One region of the Photorhabdus kleinii genome, then DNA from elsewhere that is predicted to be linked to it. Evidence: predicted binding sites of a transcription regulator. Region 1 holds the regulator's gene; the other holds the start of a gene.
What was found. The regulator sigma-54, encoded in region 1, starts transcription at its own class of promoters, with help from an activator protein. The targets are predictions, from matches to a motif close to GTTGGCACANNTTTCGCTNT.
Positions count from the first base shown of each region.

Region 1 (11,388 bases):
CATCCTGCATCAGCTTATAAGGATTCGTTTGATCAACTGCGCTCGCTAATGGCGCGAAAACCAATAGCGCCACCATTAATAATCTCTTCAACATAATGGGTTCCTCTTAATGATATTCAGTTGCTGGCTAGGGTGTCGGCGTGTGCTCTGACCCACTTTGAACATTATCACCACTCTTATACAAGAACTGGCCGATAAGATCCTCAAGTACCATTGCTGATTTGGTATCCTGTACGCGATCACCCTCTTTCAGAATACGGGTGTCCATATCGGGATCTTCAAACCCTATATTCAAGGCAATATATTGTTCACCTAATAGGCCAGAAGTACGAATGGAAAGAGAACTGGTATCAGGGATATGGTCATATTGCTTCATAATATCCAGTGCCACTTGCGGCGTATAAGTTTTTTCATCAAGAGAGATACTTGCAACACGACCAATCACCACACCCCCAATTTTTACCGGTGAACGCACTTTCAGGCCACCAATATTGTCAAAAGTTGCGTACAAACGGTAAGTTGGCTGGTTGCCTACCGATTTAATGTCTGCCACTTTTAGGCATAAAAAGACGATTGCAGCCAGTGCAATCAAGACAAAAAATCCAACCCAAATTTCACTTTTCTTGCTTTGCATTGGCTTAGTTCCCAAACATGAGTGCTGTCAGCACAAAATCCAAACCTAAAACCGTTAACGACGCATGAACTACCGTTCTGGTCGTTGCTCGGCTGATCCCTTCTGAAGTCGGGATCGCATCATAACCATTGAATAGAGCAATCCAGGTCACAGTAATGGCGAAAACGACACTTTTAATAAAACAATTCAGCAAATCTTTCTGCCACTCGATAGCAGACTGCATGGAAGACCAGAAGAAGCCACTGTCAATCCCCTTCCAATCAACACCAACCATCGCACCGCCCCAAATACCTACCGCAACAAAAATCAAAGATAATAGCGGCATACTGATAAACCCGGCCCAGAAACGGGGCGCTATCACACGCCGTAATGGATCTACCGCCATCATCTCCAGGCTGGAAATTTGCTCCGTGGCTTTCATCAAACCGATTTCTGCGGTCAGGGCTGATCCTGCTCGACCAGCAAACAACAGTGCCGTGACCACCGGCCCCAATTCACGTAACAGAGATATCGCCACCATCATACCAAGACTGGCTTCTGCGCTGTATGTTGTCAGTACCAGATACCCCTGTAGGCCAAGCACCATGCCAATAAACAGCCCTGAAACGATAATAATCAATAATGACCGAACACCCACGCTGTAAAGCTGCTGTCGGAGTAACGGCCATTGTCTGGCGGGTTCTGGCTTGCCAATTATCGCGCGGAAAAGCATAAAACCTGCACGACCAAAAGAGGCAAACACTTCAATGGCCCGTCGGCCAAGTGCCGCCAGCGCCTGTGTTAACATTAACATCCCATTATCCTAATAACTCAGTTTTATAATCCCCTGCCGGGAAACGGAAAGGTACTGGCCCATCAGCAATACCATCCAGAAATTGCCGTACTCGCCTATCAGAATTAGAATGCAACTGTTGAGCTGTACCCTCAGCAATAATCTGTTGTTCAGCGATAATATAAGCGTAATCTGCAATGCTCAGAACTTCCGGTACATCGTGGGAAACAACCACACAGGTAACGCCAAGTGCCTTATTCAGCTCATCAATCAACTTCACCAAAACCCCCATCGTAATCGGGTCCTGACCAACAAAAGGCTCATCAAACATAATCAGATCAGGATCAAGTGCAATAGCACGAGCCAGAGCCGCACGCCTTGCCATACCACCGGAAAGTTCGGAAGGCATCAAATTCGCGGCACCACGTAACCCTACCGCCTCTAATTTCATCATTACCGTGGTCTGTATAATTTCTTCAGGCAGATTCGTATGTTCACGCAGCGGAAAAGCAACGTTCTCAAAGACATTGAGATCAGTGAATAATGCCCCAGATTGAAACAGCATACTCATCTTCTTGCGAGCAGCATACAAGTGAGAACGGGATAAAGCAGGAATATTGTCACCATCAAACCAGATCTCTCCACGTTCAGGACGTAACTGACCACCAATTAATCGTAATAGTGTCGTTTTCCCTATCCCAGAAGGCCCCATAATTGCAGTGACTTTTCCTCTAGGCACAACTAGATTAATATCAGCAAAAATCAAACGGTTACCACGGGTAAAATACATACCACGGATCTCGATGAGATTTGCTGTCTGTCGATTCATTATTGATAGCCCTTAACGGTTAATAAATTGGCTTTAATATTTGGTTCATATATTAATCATATATACTACAAAAAAACGGGAAAATTTTCGCCATTAATGTGATGACAAATTTTACTTTTCTATCCACCGCCGTCAGAATATACCCCATCTAACTGGGCAGACAATTTTTGTTTAGAAAATCAACCAGCGTTAACATTAATTCGGAATATACCTTACAAGGGACGCTTCATGCTTCTGACCTTTTTACTTCTAATTGCCGGGTTGATTTTACTGGTATATGGTTCCGATAGATTAGTATATGGTGCTGCAATTTTTGCCCGTACTCTGGGACTGCCTCCATTTATTATTGGTATTACCATTGTTGGCATTGGAACTTCTCTACCAGAATTAATGGTTTCAGTTACTGCAATGCTAGATAGTCAACCTGATATGGCCGTGGGTAATGTTATTGGCTCCAACATTACTAATCTGCTACTAATACCCGGTGCTGCTGCATTTATTCGCCCAATGGAAGTAAAATCAGATATCCTGCGGCAGGAACTGCTATTGATGCTACTGCTCACCGTCTTCTGTGGTTATTTAATGAGTGATCACTATCTCAGCCGGATGGATGGGTTGGTATTACTCGCTTCCGCCATAGTGTATATCTTACTGATGATAAAAATGGTTGCTCTACCGCGCCGTGCCGAAGCGGATATTTATACGCAAGAACAGGCTGCGGAATTACCGGTCGAAGGCAATAAACACATTGCCCTACTTTGGATTCTATTAGGGTTACTTATTTTACCTATGGCAACTCGTATGGTTATTGATAATGCAACTGTTATTGCCCGCATTTATGGCATCAGTGAATTAGTTATCGGGCTTACCGTGCTTGCGGTCGGTACCAGCCTGCCAGAATTAGCAACCTCTATTGCCGCAGCATTCAAAGGCGAAGATGACATTGCATTCGGGAATATTATAGGTTCGAATATATTCAATATATCAATTGTTTTGGGCCTTCCCGCATTACTCTCACCAGCCGCCATTTCACCTGAATCTTTCCATCGTGACTTTTGGGTAATGATGGTAGCCAGCATAATATTTACTGCATTTTGTCTGGGTCGTAAACACCGATTAAACCGATTTAAAGGTGTCCTGTTATTAAGCTGCTTTATCGCTTATTTTATCGTACTGTTTATTTCCAATTACAGCATTAAATAAACACGAATGAGTAGGAAAAAGAAATGCCTAAGATTGATTTTCAGCAAGCGGGTAAAAAAGTATTACACATAGAACGGGATGGATTAACAGAACTTGAACAACATATAAACGGAGATTTTGACCGTATCTGTGAACTGATGTTCAACTGCGAAGGTAAAGTGATTGTCATGGGGATGGGTAAATCCGGCCATATCGGGTGTAAAATTGCTGCCACTTTCGCCAGCACCGGTACACCATCCTTTTTCGTTCATCCGGGAGAAGCTAGCCACGGCGATCTCGGCATGATCACACCTAAAGACATTGTTTTAGCCATCTCAAATTCGGGTGAATCCAGTGAAATTTTGTCGCTGATTCCCGCATTAAAACGCCAAAAAATCCCGCTTATCTGCATGACTAACAATTACAACAGTAATATGGGAAAAGCCGCCGATATCCACCTGTGTATCAAAGTCCCACAGGAAGCTTGTCCGCTAGGTTTGGCTCCTACAACCAGTACCACTGCAACACTGGTTATGGGTGATGCTTTAGCGGTTGCATTGCTCCAGGCACGCGGCTTTACTGCTGAAGATTTCGCACTATCACATCCAGGCGGCACTCTTGGACGCAAACTTCTGCTACTGGTGAGTGATTTGATGAATACAGGCGATGATATTCCAAAGGTTAATCGTCACGCCACCTTACGCGAAGCGCTGCTCGAAATCACCCGACAAAAACTGGGTATGACCGTCATTTGCGATGAAAATATGTATATTGATGGTATTTTTACTGATGGTGACTTACGGCGAGTGTTTGATATGGGCGTCGATTTGTACAATGTCAAAATTTCAGATGTTATGACAACAGGTGGCATCCGCATCAAACCGAATGCCCTTGCAGTTGATGCATTGAACTTAATGCAGTCACACCATATCACGTCCTTATTGGTTGCAGAGGACAATAAATTGCTTGGTGTATTACATATGCATGACCTGCTACAAGCTGGTGTGGTGTAACCGGAGAAAACGCCTTAATGAGCCAATTAGTTTATTTGGACACCTGTTATGGTCCAGTTAATAAAGACGTTATTGAAAAAGCCCGTAAAATCCGCTTACTGATTTGCGATGTTGACGGTGTTATGTCCGATGGCCGGATCTATATGGGCAATAACGGTGAAGAATTAAAAACATTTAATGTTAGAGATGGTTACGGAATTCGCTGCTTAATTACTTCAGGAATCGAAGTCGCTATTATTACCGGCCGTAAAGCAAAATTGCTGGAAGATCGAGCAAACACCTTGGGTATTACACATCTTTACCAAGGACAAAGTGATAAGGTTTTGGCGTACAAAGAATTGTTAGATAAACTGGGATTAAAACCAGAACAGGTTGCTTATATTGGTGATGATCTGATTGACTGGCCTGTCATGGAACAAGTGGGGTTATCTGTCGCTGTGGCGGATGCACATCCATTACTCTTACCAAAAGCGCATTATGTCACCCAAATTGCAGGGGGACACGGTGCGGTAAGGGAACTTTGTGATTTGGTGCTTTTTGCTCAGAATAAGCTGGAAGAGGCCAAAGGATTATCAATATAGTAGGTTGAAGTGAAACGAGAATGGATAGAATCAAATCCTGGTTGGTGATAACTCTGGTATTAATCATCCTGGCGTTAATTGGCTGGAACTTGTCTGATTCAGATGAGATTAAATCATCTTCTGCCACAGATAACAGTCAGCCAACCTATCAAAGTCAGGAAGCTATAACTTTTGTTTATGACCCTACGGGGAAACTGACGTATAAACTGGTCGCTGATGACGTCCAGAACTATGCAGAGTCAAAACTTACCTGGTTTACCAAACCGGTATTAATTACTTATGACTCAAATGCCATTGCTACATGGACAGTTCGTGCTAACAAAGCCAAACTAACTAATGACAAAATGCTCTATCTTTACGGAGACGTACAGGTTGACAGTCTGACTAATACGTCACAATTACAACGTATTACTACAGAGAACGCTATCATCAACCTGGTCACTCAGGATGTTTCATCTGACGATCAGGTCACACTGATTGGTGTCGGGCTAAAATCCGTCGGTATGAAAATGCGTGGCAACCTGCGAAACAAAACCGCTGAACTGATTGAAAAGGTTAACACCTACTATGAAATCCAACATGAAAAACAGAATCCGTAATGCTTTTATTGCCAGTGCTATCTTTGTAGTCAGTCTTCCCGCTATGGCACTGAAAGATGACACACAGAAACCCATTTCTATCGATTCTGTTAAACAAGCCCTTGACATGACAAGAAACACTTCCACATTTACAGAAGATGTGATCATCAAACAGGGTTCTATCGATATCCGCGCTGACAAAGTTGTTGTGACTCGCCCAGATGGCGATTCTAAGAAAATGGTTATTGAAGCATTTGGCAATCCAGTAACCTTCTATCAACTACAGGACAATGGCAAACCAATCAAGGGCCGCGGTTCCAAAATGCGTTACGAAATGGATAAAGAGCTGGTTACACTCACTGGCAATGCCTATTTGGAACAGTTAGACAGCAATATAAAAGGCGACCGTATCACCTATCTAGTCCCAACTCAGCAAATGGAAGCGTTTAGTGACAAAGGTAAACGAGTGACAACCGTCCTACTACCTTCTCAATTACAAGAAGAAGGCCCTGGGGTTAACAACAAGAGTAAATAACGATATATGGCAATACTAAACGCAGAAAACCTGGCAAAAGCTTACAAAGGCCGTAAGGTCGTTGAAAATGTCAGCCTAAACGTGAACTCCGGCGAAATTGTCGGCCTGCTTGGTCCGAACGGTGCAGGGAAAACGACGACTTTCTATATGGTCGTCGGTATCGTTTCACGGGATACCGGGACAATTACCATTGATAATGAAGATATTAGCCTACTGCCACTTCACGAACGGGCACGACGTGGTATCGGTTATTTGCCTCAGGAAGCTTCTATTTTCCGCCGTCTAAGCGTATTCGACAACCTGATGGCTGTATTGGAGATCCGCCAGGATTTGACTCAAGAACAGCGGAAAGAACGTGCCGAAGAGCTGATGGAAGAGTTTCATATCAGCCACCTACGTGACAATCTTGGTCAATCACTTTCCGGAGGTGAACGTCGCCGCGTAGAGATTGCCAGAGCGCTGGCAGCTAATCCTAAATTTATTTTGCTGGATGAGCCTTTCGCCGGCGTAGATCCTATCTCAGTCATCGATATCAAGAAGATTATTCAGCATTTGAGAGATTATGGACTCGGGGTCCTTATCACAGACCACAATGTCCGTGAAACATTGGATGTATGCGAACGTGCTTATATTGTCAGCCAAGGGCATCTGATTGCTCACGGCACACCTAATGATATTCTTAATAATGAACAGGTGAAGCGCGTTTATTTAGGCGAAGGTTTCCGGCTCTAATTCGGCCAGGAGAATTGATTTAACGCTATGAAGCAAAGTTTGCAACTCAGGCTTAGCCAGCAACTGGCTATGACACCACAGCTCCAACAAGCTATTCGTTTGTTGCAACTTTCTACGCTTGAACTCCAACAGGAAATACAACAAGCGTTAGAAATGAACCCTTTGCTTGAACAGGATGAAGATCATCAGGAAATTAGCAATCAGGAACTTCCCGATAACGAAACGGAAGCTATGGATACGCTTGATGCCTTGCAACAAAAGGATATGCCAGACGAGTTACCCCTGGATGCCAGTTGGGATGAAATTTACACCGCTGGCACACCTTCCGGGACACGCAATGACTATAACGACGACGAACTGCCACTTTACCAAGGTGAAACCGTTCAAACCTTGCAAGACTATTTGATGTGGCAGGCAGAGCTCACCCCTTTCACCGAAACAGATGCGGCAATTGCGACATCAATCATTGATGCCGTAGATGATACTGGCTATCTCACTGTGCCATTAGAAGATATTCTTGTCAGCATTGGCGACGCTCAACTTACTCTGGCAGAAGTGGAAGCGGTGCTAAAACAAATACAACATTTCGATCCTATCGGTGTCGCCGCTCGTGATCTAAAAGATTGTCTACTAGTCCAGCTATCAATGTTTCCACCAGAAACACCTTATTTGGAAGAGGCGAGACTGATCGTTTGCGAACATCTGGAGCTATTAGGTCATCGGGATTTCCGCAATTTAACCCGCCTAAGTCGCTTGAAAGAAGATACTCTGAAAGAGGTCATAAATTTAATCCAGTCACTTGAACCGAAGCCTGGCCTGGCAATAAACACCGGCGAATCAGAATATGTCATCCCCGATATACTGGTTCGAAAAGAGAGTGAACACTGGCAAGTAGAATTGAATACAGATAGTATCCCCCGTTTACACATTAATCAGCATTATGCAGAGCTTGGGCAACATACGCGCAATGAAAGTGACAGTCAGTTTATCCGTAATAACCTACAAGAGGCCAAGTGGCTTATCAAAAGCCTGGAAAGCCGAAATGATACTCTGCTGAAAGTTGCGCGTTGTATTGTAGAGCAGCAACAGGAATTTTTTGAACATGGTGAAGAGTATATGAAACCTATGGTTTTGGCAGACATTGCTTTCCAGATTGATATGCATGAATCTACCATTTCCAGGGTAACCACCCAGAAATTCCTGCACAGCCCACGTGGTATTTTTGAATTGAAGTATTTTTTCTCCAGCCATGTCAATACAGAAAGTGGAGGCGAAGCCTCTTCAACTGCAATACGGGCTTTGGTGAAAAAACTGGTAGCAGCGGAGAACCCCGCCAAACCATTCAGTGACAGCAAACTGACGAGCATGCTAGCCGATCAAGGCATCATGGTTGCCCGACGGACTGTCGCAAAATATCGAGAGTCGTTATCCATTCCGCCATCAAACCAACGTAAGCGTCTGGTTTGAAATGAACAGAGAAGGAAGACAATATGCAACTCAAAATAACCGGCCACAATATTGAAATTACTGATGCATTACGCGACATTATCACTGCAAAATGCAGCAAACTGGATCAATATTTCGACAGGATCAACCTGACTCAGGTAATCCTCCGAGTGGAAAAGGTACAACAAATCGCCGAAGCTACTGTACACATTAACGGAGGTGAGTTGCACGCATCATCAGAACATGAAGATATGTATGCAGCAATTGATGGACTGGTCGATAAACTGGCGCGTCAATTAACCAAACATAAAGACAAACTGAGACATCATTAACAGTTAGTTAACAAAGAATGTAGTAACAACAGCAGAGTATTGCTGTAAAACAGTGCGCAAATACAGGATGCCACAGATAACCTATGGCATCCTGTATCAATAAGCACCTAAGTGAATAGGAAAATGAATAATCAAGCAGATTTACTACTAAGCTCTGTGCTTTCCCTCGCATGTACGCGCAATAATGTACATTGTTCGAGCAAAAAACGGGCTTTAGAGATTATCAGTGAGCTAGCATCTAAGCAGCTTAAGTTACCAGAAAATGTCGTATTCGAAGCAATATTAACCCGAGAAAAAGTAGGTACTACTGGAATTGGCAGTGGTATTGCTATCCCTCACGGTAAGTTAGATGAAGAAAGCTCAGATCAAGCGGTTAGCGTTTTCCTAAGTCTGGAACAACCTATTGCTTTCGATGCTATTGATAATCAACCAGTCGATTTGCTGTTTGCTTTACTGGTTCCAAACGATCAATGCCAAACACACCTACACACATTGTCATTGATTGCCAAACGTCTTGCAGATAAAAATCTCTGCCGTCGTTTAAGATCGGCACAAAGTGATGAAGAATTATACGCAATTATCACTGAATAACTGTTGCAATGCATGGATAGCAATAAATAAGAGTGGCTCATAATAACCACTAAGAAATTAAGGGGAGTCGCCTCATGGTGCTGATGATAGTCAGTGGCCGTTCCGGTTCAGGTAAATCCGTTGCCTTACGCGCACTGGAAGATATGGGTTTTTATTGTGTAGACAACTTGCCGGTAGTATTACTACCGGAATTAGCAAATACGCTAGCTGACCGCGATATTTCTGCTGCGGTTAGTATTGATGTAAGAAACATGCCGGAATCACCTGAAGTTTTCGAAGAAGCTCTGACTAAACTACCAGCGAGTTTCTCACCGCAATTACTATTCCTTGATGCTGAACGTAATACGTTGATCCGCCGTTATAGCGACACCCGCCGTCTGCATCCGCTATCAAGCAAAAATCTTTCTCTGGAAAGCGCGATTGATCAAGAAAGTGATCTGCTGGAACCCCTTCGTTCAAGAGCTGACCTGATTATCGACACCTCCGAAATGTCAGTCCATGAATTGGCTGAGATGCTAAGAACGCGTCTGCTAGGCAAACGGGAACGTGAGTTGACAATGGTCTTTGAGTCTTTCGGCTTTAAGCATGGCATTCCAATTGATGCCGACTATGTTTTTGACGTACGCTTCCTACCAAACCCACACTGGGACCCCAAATTACGGCCAATGACCGGTCTTGATCGCCCTGTAGCCGCTTTCCTCGACCGTCATACGGAAGTGCATAACTTCATCTATCAAACCCGCAGTTATCTTGAACTCTGGCTACCTATGCTTGAAACCAATAACCGCAGCTATCTGACCGTTGCTATTGGCTGTACCGGCGGTAAACACCGTTCTGTTTATGTGGCAGAACAGTTGGCCGATTATTTTCGTTCCAGAGGAAAAAACGTACAGTCGCGCCACCGTACTCTCGAAAAGCGAAAATAATGACTATCAAGCAAAGACTTGAAATCAAAAATCGGCTGGGAATGCACGCACGGCCAGCAATGAAGCTGTATGATCTAGTACAGCTCTTTGAATCTCATGTTATTTTACGCAATGATAGCCATGTTGAAGCCGAGGCCAGCAGTGTAATTGCTATGCTGATGCTGGATTCAGAAAAAGGCAGCTATATTGAAGTTGAAGCCAGTGGCCCAGATGAAGAGCAGGCTCTTGCAGCTATTATTGATCTATTTAATTCGGGATTTGACGAAGAATAACGTTGCTCACTCACCTATGGATTATCATGTCCTTCACTGTTTTCATTAGCAGCACAAAACAGTTCGTGATCATGATCTCTTTATTTTCCAGTAAGAACAGCCTACTATCAGGTTAATCATTTTAAATAACACCCCCCTCCTCATGGTGCGGGGTGTTATTTTGTATTGGAATCCATTTGGAGTGTGGTATGACTAAACCAGCAATTATCATCAACGAATTAGACGCAGAACGTTTAGATTCCCTGTTGGAACAGCCAGCGTTTGCAGATACTAGTATCGCTGACGCTTTGAATGAGGAGCTGGATCGTGCAGAGATTGTACCGCCAGCAGAAATTCCATCAGATGTTGTGACGATGAACAGCCGGGTTCGTTTTATTGACCTGACAAGCAATGAAGAACGGGTACGTACTTTAGTTTATCCAGCGTCACTGCAAGACAGTTCAGATCAGCTTTCTGTTATGGCTCCTTTAGGTGCTGCATTATTGGGCCTTCGTATCGGTGACGAAATCAGTTGGGAATTGCCAAACGGCGAAGAAACCCGCGTCAAAGTATTAGAATTACTTTATCAACCAGAAGCTGCCGGTGAGCTCCACCGTTAATTCAGCCAGCCCATTTGATCCGGGCTGACTAAAGTAATCGGAAACGAGTATCTCTTATTGACCAGCGATACTCATTTCCGGCAGTAAGACTGAACCACACTGGATATTACTACGCGTTTCAATATCATTCCCAATAGTGACCATATTGGCCCACATATCCTTTAAATTGCCTGCAATAGTAATCTCGCTGACAGGATACTGAATCTCACCATTTTCTACCCAAAAACCAGCGGCGCCACGGGAATAGTCGCCGGTTACTGCACTGACTCCCTGCCCCATCAGTTCAGTGACCACTAACCCAGTTCCCATCTGACGCAGTAAACCTGCAAAATCTTGACCTTGCCCTGCAATGCACCAGTTATGAAT
Region 1 is NZ_JAJAFY010000008.1:82,608-93,995, forward strand. Features, by position in the region: gene mlaC (phospholipid-binding protein MlaC) at 1-94, opposite strand, end outside; gene mlaD (outer membrane lipid asymmetry maintenance protein MlaD) at 128-634, opposite strand; gene mlaE (lipid asymmetry maintenance ABC transporter permease subunit MlaE) at 639-1,421, opposite strand; gene mlaF (phospholipid ABC transporter ATP-binding protein MlaF) at 1,432-2,235, opposite strand; gene LG003_RS07050 (calcium/sodium antiporter) at 2,464-3,438, shown strand; gene kdsD (arabinose-5-phosphate isomerase KdsD) at 3,462-4,430, shown strand; gene kdsC (3-deoxy-manno-octulosonate-8-phosphatase KdsC) at 4,448-5,011, shown strand; gene lptC (LPS export ABC transporter periplasmic protein LptC) at 5,032-5,610, shown strand; gene lptA (lipopolysaccharide ABC transporter substrate-binding protein LptA) at 5,591-6,124, shown strand; gene lptB (LPS export ABC transporter ATP-binding protein) at 6,131-6,856, shown strand; gene rpoN (RNA polymerase factor sigma-54) at 6,884-8,323, shown strand; gene hpf (ribosome hibernation promoting factor) at 8,347-8,634, shown strand; gene ptsN (PTS IIA-like nitrogen regulatory protein PtsN) at 8,758-9,225, shown strand; gene rapZ (RNase adapter RapZ) at 9,300-10,151, shown strand; gene npr (PTS phosphocarrier protein NPr) at 10,151-10,423, shown strand; gene rnk (nucleoside diphosphate kinase regulator) at 10,612-11,022, shown strand; gene pmbA (metalloprotease PmbA) at 11,077-11,388, opposite strand, start outside.

Region 2 (11,388 bases), on a different contig from region 1:
TTCCATAGCTATTTCTTACGCCCCGGTGACAGTCACAAACCTATCGTCTATGATGTTGAGGTTTTGCGTGATGGAGGAAGTTTTAGTGCCCGGCGAGTTAGTGCAATTCAGAATGGTAAGCCTATCTTTTATATGACTGCCTCATTTCAAAGTCACGAAGAAAGTTTTGAACACCAAAATATAATGCCGGATGTACCCTATCCAGAAGAACTTATCCCTCAGGATGAAATCGTGAAAAAAATGTCGCATCTACTGCCACAAAAGATGCAGAATACTCTTCTTTTTCCCTGCCCATTAGAAATGAGACCCGTAAAATATCACAGTCCATTCAATTGTCCACCAGAAGAGCCTATACGCTATGTTTGGTTCCGCAGTAACGGCAATATGCCTGATAATCCTTTTATTCATCAATATCTACTTGGCTATGCCTCCGATTTTAACTTTCTGCCAACAGCATTACAGCCACATGGTGTCGGGTTCCTTGAGAAAAATATTCAGATAGCAACAATTGACCATTCTATGTGGTTCCACCGCCCGTTTAGACTAGACGACTGGCTGCTATATGCTGTAGATAGTCCGTCAGCTTCCGGTGCCCGTGGTTTTGTTCGGGGACAGATTTATAATCGTGAAGGGATACTTGTTGCTTCCACTGTACAGGAAGGTCTGATTAGGAAACGCAATAGATAAATGAATAAGGCAGCAAACTAAGAAACCAGCATTACATTTTATGGCCTTATTGCTGCCCTTTTATATTACAACTTAATTATAAGCACTCTCTCCGTGAGAATTAATATCCAACCCTTCCCTTTCAATTTCAACCGTAACCCTCAGCCCTACCAACAGATCTGCTATTTTAAAAGCAATAAAGGCAACAACGACTGACCAAATCACACAAACCAGTATACTAAAAGCCTGAATACCAACTTGTTCCAACATGGTTATACCCTCTGCATGGCCTGTCCCTCCCAAAGATTTAGCCGTAAAAACCCCTGTTAGGAGGCAACCTACGATCCCACATACGCCGTGTATGCCGAATACATCACACACATCGTCAACACGTAACCACCGTTTTAAGGCCACCACCCCCCAAAGTCCGGTAAAACCCGCGATCAGACCAATGATTAATGCACCACCAACACCAACCATTCCCGCCGCAGGTGTAATACCAACCAGCCCAGCAATACAGCCTGAACATGCCCCTAAAAGAGACGGTTTATTACGGAAAAACCATTCTGCAAAAACCCATGACAGGATAGCGGCGGCAGTCGCCACAATGGTATTTAAAAATGCTAGAGCAGCTATCTCATTAGCAGCACTAGCAGAACCAGCATTAAAACCAAACCAACCAATATAGAGCACAGCAGTACCAGTGAAGACCATCGGCAAGTTATGGGGTTTAAATGCTTCTTTCCCAAAGCCAGTACGTTTTCCCAGTAAGTAAGCACCAACCAATCCAGCTACAGCAGCATTAATATGAACAACCGTACCACCAGCAAAATCCAATGCTCCATCTTGTGAAAGCACACCCCCACCCCAAACCATATGCGCCATAGGCAGGTAAGAAAATGTCAACCACAGCACACTAAAAACTAACAAAGCCGGAAAGCGAATACGCTCCCCTAACGCACCAATAATCAAAGCAACTGTGATACAAGCGAAAGAACCCTGAAATGCCACATGAATTAGCTGATAAAAATTGCCACTTAAGTCAGTGAATGCCAAATTTTTTAGCATCACTTGACTAACACCACCGAAAAAACCATTCCCTGGCTCAAAAGCCAAGCTGTAACCGTAAATCACCCATAATACACATACTAAAGCAAAGCTCACCATGACCTGAGCCATTAACGATAAAACATTTTTATTCCGTAGCAATCCACCATAAAACAGAGCAATTCCTGGAATCGTCATAAACAGAACAAGGACTGTACAAATCATCATAAAAGCATTATCAGCTTTATCAACAACACCTTCCGCTGCCTGAGATAATGATGGTAAGCAACTGGCTACAATACCGGCAGCCACAGAGAATTTTCTTTTCATATCTATCTTCTCTATCAGTGAGTTACAGTGCCGCATCGTTAGTTTCTCCTGTTCTAATACGAATAGCCTGTTGCAATTCGATGACAAAGATTTTACCGTCGCCAACTTTTCCAGTGAAAGCTGATTGCTGAATAGCATGAATTACCTCCTCAACCAATTCATCTGCTACAGCAATATCTATCTTTATTTTAGGTAAAAAATTGACACTATATTCCGCTCCACGATAAAGCTCCGCATGTCCTTTCTGACGCCCAAATCCTTTTACCTCTGTTATGGTCAACCCCTGAACACCAAGACCAGAGAGAACTTCCCGAATATCCTCCAATTTGAATGGTTTTATAATTGTCGTAATGAGCTTCATACATCCCCCTTCCATCCGGCTATTATGTTTTCAATAAGGAAATAGCAAAGGGCGTGCCAGAAATTAAAAACATATAAAAATCAAATAATAAAGAGAGTAAAAATTATGGAGAATTAAGAAGGGAGGAGAGCAGCGAATATACTCTCCCGTGAGTGCACCGAATCAGTGCAAGCTTGATTAAATTAGCACCTCTTTCTCAGCGATTGTGCCACATTCATTTAATGTCTCACCTACTTGTTGCAACTGATACATCTGATAGTAACGTCCACGACTCACAAATAATTGTTGATGGCATCCCTGTTCAACAACTGCACCACGATGCAGCACCAGAATAGTATCAGCCTCCACAATAGTAGACAAACGATGAGCAATCACGATCAATGTTGTTTGTTGACGAATCAATCTCAAAGCCTGTTGTACCGCCTGTTCCGTACCAGAATCAATATTTGCAGTCGCTTCATCAAGGATCAAAATTTGTGGCGTTTGCACTAACACTCTCGCCATAGCAAGCAATTGTTTTTGACCGGCTGCCAACGTATTACCCTGCTCTCCCAAGATAGTATGAAGTCCATCAGGCAATGTACGTACTAACCCAGCTAATTGAACAGTTTCCAGTACTTGCCAAACCTTCTCTTCTGAAATATTCCGACCAAGCGTAATATTGTCAAAGAAAGAGCCCACAAGAACAACCGGGTCCTGCTGAACTATTGCCACACCATTGCGTAATACCGAATGAGACAGAGATGATACAGGCCGACTATCAAGATAAATTTCCCCTTTCTGCCACGGGTAATACCCCATCAGCAAATTTGCCAGCGTACTTTTACCACTGCCAGTATGACCAACCAAAGCAACAAAACCATGAGCCGGAACCTGTAAATTAATATCTTGCAAAATTATTTTTCCATGCCTGTAGGAAAAACTGACATTTTCTATATCAATTCGACCACTGGACAGTGGCTGACTATCCATGCCATAACCTTGTTGAGGGCTATCCATTAACTCAAATATTCTTTCACCAGAAACGACAGCTTGTTGCAGAATCGATTGCTGAGATGTCAATTCAATCAGTGGTTCATTCAACCGCCCCAAATAATTAATAAAAGCATACAATACCCCGACACCAATCGCCCCTGGCCCACTAATTCCAAACAACACGATAAGACCGCACAATACCATAGCAGATAGCAAACTCAGTAATGGGCGTAACAAAAGCCCATCTAATCTCAACGCTTGCATTCTCGCCTGATAATGAGTCCGACTGGTTGATAACATACGTTCACCAAAACGCGCCTGCTGCCGGAACTGCTGAACAACACTCATTCCATTAATGACTTCGTTAAACTCATCATTAATATCAGCCAAATAACTACGTACCCGACGGACAATTGGTGTACTAAAATGCTGATATATCGCCATAACAATCAATACGACAGGAAAAATAAGAATTGCAATCAATGCCATGCGCCATTCCAATATAAACATAGCAATCAGCATCGCACCAATCAATGCCATGCTGCGAAATACCGTAGGAACTACATTGACATAAAGATCTTTAATGACTTCAGTATCATTCGTTACACGGGAAATCAACTGCCCTACCGGTTGATTATCAAAAGCACTCAGAGGCTGACGCAATGCTGCATTCATCACATCAGTACGAAGCTGCTGAACCACATCAACTGACACTTGATTGAACAATAAAGCCTGAAAATAATGTAATACAGCCGTAATCAGTTGCAGAATAATAAAAGTTACCGCCAACCCGATAACCACCCTGGCAGGCATATTACCCGTTGCAACCATATTATCGATAAAGTAACTAATGAGAACTGGACCACTGACTTCCGCAATTGCAGCCCCCCATAACATGAGTACAGCTAGCCCCAACGGCTTACGATAATTCTTGCCATAAACTAGCAGACGTTTCAGAGACGGCCACAATTGACTAACTTTAGTCATCTTTATCTCCCTCTACTGTTTCCTCATCATCCAATGCTGCTTCAAGTTGCTGATAATAATACATATCACGATACCATCCTGGCTGCTCCGCCAGTTGCTGATGCCGTCCCTGATGTATAACAGAACCTTGCTGCATCACCAGAATATTATCAGCATCAGTTAATGCAGACAGGCGGTGAGCACTAATAATAACCGTCCGTTGTTGCCTCCACTGACTGAGGTTTTGTAAAATATTGTGTTCAGTTTGCCCATCAACCGCAGATAAAGCATCATCCAGAATCAAAATCTCTGCATCTAAAAGTAATGCTCTTGCAATGGAAATACGCTGCTTCTGCCCACCAGAAAGCATTACCCCTCGCTCGCCGACTTCTGTCTGATACCCCTCAGGCAAACGAAGAATATCTTCATGAACATTGGCAAGGCGGGCAACTTCTTCAATCTGTTCCTGTGTTGCATCAGTACGTCCCAAAGCGATATTACTGGCAACAGTATCTGAAAATAAAAAGGGGGTTTGATTGACAACAGCAAATCGTGCCCGCCATTCATCTAACTTAATATCCGCAATTTTGAGCGACTGGAAAAGAATTTCTCCATCAGTCACATCAAATTGTCTCTGTATCAGCGCAAGTAGTGTGCTCTTACCTGAACCAGTTGGGCCACAGATCCCTAATAACTGTCCAGGTAATAACTGGAAATTAATTTGACTGAGAACAGTTTTATTACTTTGCGGATAATTAAACGCTTTGATATTCACATCCAGAATACCGCGTTCAGGCAATAAATGACCAATACCATCCTCAATGACCGGGGGCTCTTGTAACAAACTACGGATACGACTATAAGCGGCACTTCCCCGTTCAACGATATTAAACATCCATGCCAGCGCTAACATTGGCCAAATCATTAAGCCAAGGTACATCACAAAACTGGTAAGCTCACCAAGTGTTAAAACACCATTCAACACCATCCAACTACCACCACCGATAGCTAGTAAGTTTGACATACCGATGGCAATAAAAATTGTCGGATCAAATCGAGCATCCACCCTGGCAACATACATATTCTTACGACCGGCTTCCACTGCAACTTGTTCAAACTGATTTGATTGCAAATCTTCAAGGCCGAACGCCTTAATCATACGAATACTGGTCAGACTCTCCTGAGCCTGGTTATTAAGAGCAGAAAATGCCCCTTGTGCAGATTTAAAGCGTCGATGAAGTTGATCACCATATCGTTTAATAATGATTGCCATGATCGGCATAGGTAACAGAGACAGTAAAGTTAATTGCCAACTAATTTGTATACTCATCATAATCAGCACTGCACAACCCATAACTAGTGAATCAACTAACGTAAGCACGCCTTCACCGGCCGCAAATACTACCCGATCCACATCATTAGTCGCACGAGCCATTAAATCTCCCGTGCGGTGACGCAAATAAAATTCAGGGCTTTGTCGGCTAAGTTGCTGGTAAAAATTATTCCGCAATTTCACTGCTAATTGATATGACGCCCCAAACAACCATAAACGCCATATATAACGCAAGATATAGACAATCAATGCGATAACCAGTATAACACCCGCCCACACCATCAATTGGTAAAACGACATAGACGCAGTGCTGATCCCATCAACGATTACACCCACCAGATAGGGAGGAATGAGTAGTAGAATAGAAATAATAATAAGCAGAGTCACTGCCCCAAGATAGCGACGCCACTCGCTACAGAAATACCAACTTAATTGAGAAAACAATCTCACACGTGTATATCCCGAAATGAAATAGATAGTAAAAATGTTGAACGACACTCAGAATAATTGATCTAACGCAATGAATTAATAATTGGTTAATCTGGTATCGGTAATGCTGTAGTGTATTTGATTTTTTCCATTGCAAAACTCGATGTCACATCAATCAACCCGGGAATACCATTAACCATACGCTTGTAGAAAAGATCATAACTTTTCATATCCACAACTTCTACGTGCATTAAATAATCACACTCACCAGCCATACGATAAAAAGCCAAGACTTCTGGCATTTGCTTTATAAATGCAACAAATTGCTCATACCAACCACTGCTATGCTGCTGAGTTCTGATCATAACAATCACTGTCAGCCCTAATCCTAATTTTTCGCTATCAAGCAAAGCAACTTTGCCAACGATATAGCCTTCATCTTCAAGTCGTTTTAACCGTTTCCAACAAGGAGTAGAGGTAAGATTAACAGCTTCCGCCAATGCATTCAGAGACAGGCTACAATCTTTCTGTAGTAACTTAAGCAACTTGCGGTCTGTTTTATCCAACATAGCTACCTCTTATAGAAAATTTTCCTACAAAGAAACCATATATTAAGAAAAATAACAATCTATTTCTCCCAGTATCAAGTTAATCTACCCGCTGCCAATTACTTTTAAATTATAGAGTTAATAATTAATGTCACACAGTTGGACCACCAAGGCAATCAGAGAGATTCAAGCAGACCATCAACGCAGCTCTGACACTCATCTTATCCGCCTTAATTTGCCAGTTTTTCCAGGCATCCATTTATATCTAAAAGATGAAAGCACCCATCCAACCGGCAGTCTGAAACATAGGCTTGCTCGTTCTTTATTCCTTTACGCACTTAGTAATGGTTGGATAAAGGAAGGTACCCCGGTTATTGAATCCTCATCGGGTAGCTCTGCTGTATCCGAAGCCTATTTTGCCCGCCTGCTTGGGCTACCTTTTATTGCTGTTATGCCCTCATACACTGCGAAACGTAAAATTCAGGAAATTGAATTTTATGGGGGTAAATGCCATTTTGTTAACCATTCAGCACAAATATATGACGAGTCAGAACGACTAGCGAAAGAACTAAATGGTCATTATATGGATCAATTTACCTACGCCGAACGAGCAACAGACTGGCGAGGTAACAACAATATTGCTGAAAGTATTTTTCGCCAGATGCAAATGGAACCATTTCCTGAGCCAGATTATATTGTTATGAGCGCTGGTACTGGGGGAACTTCTGCAACTTTAGGACGCTATATCCGTTACCAAGGGCATAACACTAAACTGATTGTTGTCGATCCAGAAAACTCTATATTTTATGACTATTACCGTCAAAATTGCTGTGATATTCGTGGCAATTATAGCAGCAAGATTGAGGGTATTGGCCGCCCTAGAGCAGAGCCTTCTTTTATTCCCTCAGTCATTGATGACATGATCCAAATACCCGATTGCGCCAGCATTGCAACAATTTACTGGTTGGAAAAATTACTAGGCAGAAAAGTTGGCGCATCTACGGGGACTAATGTCTGGGGAGCTCTTCTGCTTGCTAACCAAATGCATGAGCGTGGAGAACAAGGTGCAATAGTAACTTTACTGTGCGACAGTGGTGAACGTTATCTCGATACTTATTACAATCCAGATTGGGTAAAAAATAACATCGGCGATATCTCACCTTATCTCAAACAACTACCCAATTTCTGTAGTTATAAGTAACATAACCATTTTATTCCAATGAGGATGTTACAATGAGACGAGCTGTTGTTGTATTCAGTGGGGGGCAAGATTCCACTACCTGCCTGATTCAGGCAATTAATCAATATGATGAAGTACATTGTGTCACTTTTGATTATGGTCAACGCCATCGTGCCGAAATTGATGTTGCACGTAATATCAGTCATTCTCTTGGTGCTGTCGCACATAAAGTACTGGATGTCACATTACTTAACGAATTGGCTCTCAGCAGTCTGACTCGTGATAATATTCCTGTTCCCGATTACAATGAAAGTGAAAAAAGTGCCATACCCAGTACATTTGTCCCTGGCCGTAATATCTTATTCCTGACGCTGGCTGCTATATATGCTTACCAAGTTGAAGCCGAAGCAGTCATTACCGGCGTATGCGAAACTGATTTTTCCGGCTACCCTGATTGCCGTGATGAATTTGTCAAGGCACTGAATAAAGCAGTAAGCCTTGGCATTGCCCGTAATATCCGCTTTGAGACGCCATTGATGTGGCTCAACAAAGCTGAAACTTGGGCATTGTCCGACTACTACCAGCATTTAGACTTTATTCGTAGTCAGACATTGACTTGCTACAACGGTATTCAAGGTAATGGGTGTGGTACATGTGCAGCTTGTCATCTCAGAGCTAACGGATTAGAACAATATCTCAATGCGCCTGAGAAAATTATGACTGAAATGAAAGCAAAAACACATTTAGTTTAATCCAAATGGCAATGAGAGCTTTTTCCTCTCATTGTCCTGTTTGCACCAAAACTCCCATTATTTCACGTAATTCACCTTCAATAGACAAAGCTCTTTGTGTTTTCCTATCAATCCAGACAAACGTAGTTTTAGCATCTGCAATGAGTTGATTATTCCTCTTGCGTATAATTTCTTGAGAAAATACGCCACTCCTGTTTCTCAGCTCCGTCAACCGGCAATCCACCTCTAATTCATCACCAAGAACCGCTGAACTGCGATAATTAATATTAATATTAACCACTGCAAACCCAACATTGTTTTTCTGTATCCATTCCACTACAGAGTGTTTATGCAGCCACTCCCATCGAGCACTTTCTAGAAATTCCAAGTAGCGAGCATTGTTCACATGTTGAAATAAATCTATATGATAACCATGAACTTTTATAACTGAACTCATAATATTGCCTTAATGTTAATGTCACTCGTCTGATCAAGCTGATTTCACAATAGCAAAACAAAAAATTCATACTAATTAAAGTGATTTATTTGCAACCTTGATCACAACATCCTCATTCACAAAATAAATCATGAATAAGGATGAGGGAAATATATACTAGTAGCTTAACTTATTTCTGTTTCGTTCAACGAAAACTGGCCCTATTCCCTGAACCTCTTGTAATTGTTCCACCGTAGTAAATGCACCATGTTTTTCCCGATATTCAACAATCCCCTGTGCTTTTTTTACTCCAATACCATTCAGTGCTTTTGCTAACTCTTCTGCACTTGCAGTATTAATATTCACCTTTCCTTTTTCCTCTACTTTCAAAGCTTCCTGCTGCTGTAGCTGCTTTTCTGATGAAGAATGGCTAGTAATACTGACTGTTTTAGCTACTTTGTCTTTTACTTGTTCGGCGGCAATCGCAAATTGTCCGCCACACGCATAAAGCAAGCCAGCAACCAGAACAGATAAAATTCCCGATTTTTTCATATATGAATTCCTCCATGTTTTATTAGCGAGAAAAAGATTGCCACAGATAAATTTGAGCACAATGGACGAAGATCAGATATGCGAAAGGCCGCGAAAGCGGCCTTTATTGACAAGATAATTACAAAGATATTTGCGATACTCTCCGCAAATTTTTATTCGATATGACCTAACTTAATTTTGGCTTTTTCACGCAGACTTATCAGCAAAGATTCCAGCATAGCGTTACCCATTTCACTCTGGTAAACACCCGTCATGTTTTTAATTTGTTCCTCCGATACAACACCTGGAGTCACTTTATCCAGTTGAATCAGCACAACGTCATCCAAACTATTTTTCGTCAAACCATATTCTGCCTGACCTTCTTTTGGCTGTGGTAACGCGAACACTGCATTAACTAACATATTATCTTGAGATGTACGCTGAATAACCTGGGGTTCACCAAACTGAATACCTGCATTTTTCAAGGCTTGCTCACCTTTACCTTCCTTTAAGGCGGCCAGTAACTTATCGCTTTCGACTTGAAGTTGTTTTTCAGCTTTCTGACGTTTAACCAGTTCAGTAACCTGTTCTTTAACTTTTTCGAAGGGTTGTACTGTTTCTGGTTTATAATTGTCTACACGCAGAACAAATGCACGATCACCTTCAACGGAGATAACATCAGAGTTAGTTCCTGTTGGCCCCTGCCCATCAACAAGATTGCCTTCAAAAATGGCATGAATAACAGAACTAAAGTTAATCTCTGCCGGCACATGATTACGATCAAACCAATCAGTCGTCACAACCTTAATACCTGAAATTTCCTCAGCAGCAGCTAAAGATTCATTATCGCTGGTAGCAGCATCACTGACTTTCTGTTGCAGAGCATAGAAAGCATCTACTGCTTTTTCCTGCTTAACCGTTTTTTCAATTTCAGAGCGAACTTCAGATAAGGGTTTAATTATTTGAGGTTTAATCTCATCCAAATGGAAAATAACAAAGCCATTAAGAACCTTAACCAAAGAAGAAATTTGGCCTTTCTCTTTTAAATTAGCTTGTCTCAACTCTTCAGGAAGAGCATCTTCTTCCATCCAACCGATATCACCATGATTTTTCGCTGAAAATTTATCGGTGGACTTTTCAGCCGCCAATTTACCAAAATCAGCACCTTTATTTAGCTCATCAACTACTGTTTTAGCCTCAGCTTCAGTTGCAAGCTGAATTAAACTGTACTTTTTCTGCTCTGGTTGTGTATAGCGTTTTAAGTTGTGCTCATAGTAAGCATCAATGTCAGCAGACGTAGCCGAAACCTTATTCATTTCATCTACAGCATCCATTTTGATATAGCTGACTTTCACTTCCTCAGGAGCAATAAAGCTGCTCTTATTCAGATTATAGTAATCTTGCAAATCTTTATCTGTTACTTCCTGCTGCGCCTGAATTTTCTTCAGCTCCAGTGTAGCCAAACGGGCGGTTCTCTGTTGCAAAAACAATTCAGCATTGAGTTTCACTTCACTCGGCAAAGCTATTTCACTACCAGAAAAAGCCATAATTAATTGTTGATTAACTAAATTCTGACGTGTTTGTTCAGCAAAAAGATCCGGACTCATATTGGAACGGTTGAGCAACTCCAGATATTTGTTGTTATCAAATTTACCATTTATCTGAAAGTAAGAAGTATTTCGGATAAAATCCTTAACTTGCTCATCACTGGCAGATAAACCTAATTCACGGGAATATTGTTCAATTAATACATTATTAATTAGACGCTCCAAAGCCTGATTACGAATCTGCTTCATGCTTTGTTCGTCACTTGCCAACACAGAGAATTTATCTCCCAATTGATCTTTCAAGGTGT
Region 2 is NZ_JAJAFY010000029.1:25,378-36,765, forward strand. Features, by position in the region: gene tesB (acyl-CoA thioesterase II) at 1-687, shown strand, start outside; gene amtB (ammonium transporter AmtB) at 760-2,043, opposite strand; gene glnK (P-II family nitrogen regulator) at 2,066-2,404, opposite strand; gene LG003_RS14310 (SmdB family multidrug efflux ABC transporter permease/ATP-binding protein) at 2,582-4,366, opposite strand; gene LG003_RS14315 (SmdA family multidrug ABC transporter permease/ATP-binding protein) at 4,359-6,128, opposite strand; gene LG003_RS14320 (Lrp/AsnC family transcriptional regulator) at 6,215-6,676, opposite strand; gene LG003_RS14325 (PLP-dependent cysteine synthase family protein) at 6,804-7,856, shown strand; gene queC (7-cyano-7-deazaguanine synthase QueC) at 7,889-8,587, shown strand; gene LG003_RS14335 (acyl-CoA thioesterase) at 8,616-9,023, opposite strand; gene LG003_RS14340 (ComEA family DNA-binding protein) at 9,180-9,554, opposite strand; gene ppiD (peptidylprolyl isomerase) at 9,707-11,388, opposite strand, start outside.
Region 2: glnK (P-II family nitrogen regulator) is a predicted target of sigma-54. The motif match lies at 2,446-2,465, and genes of this name have one in related genera.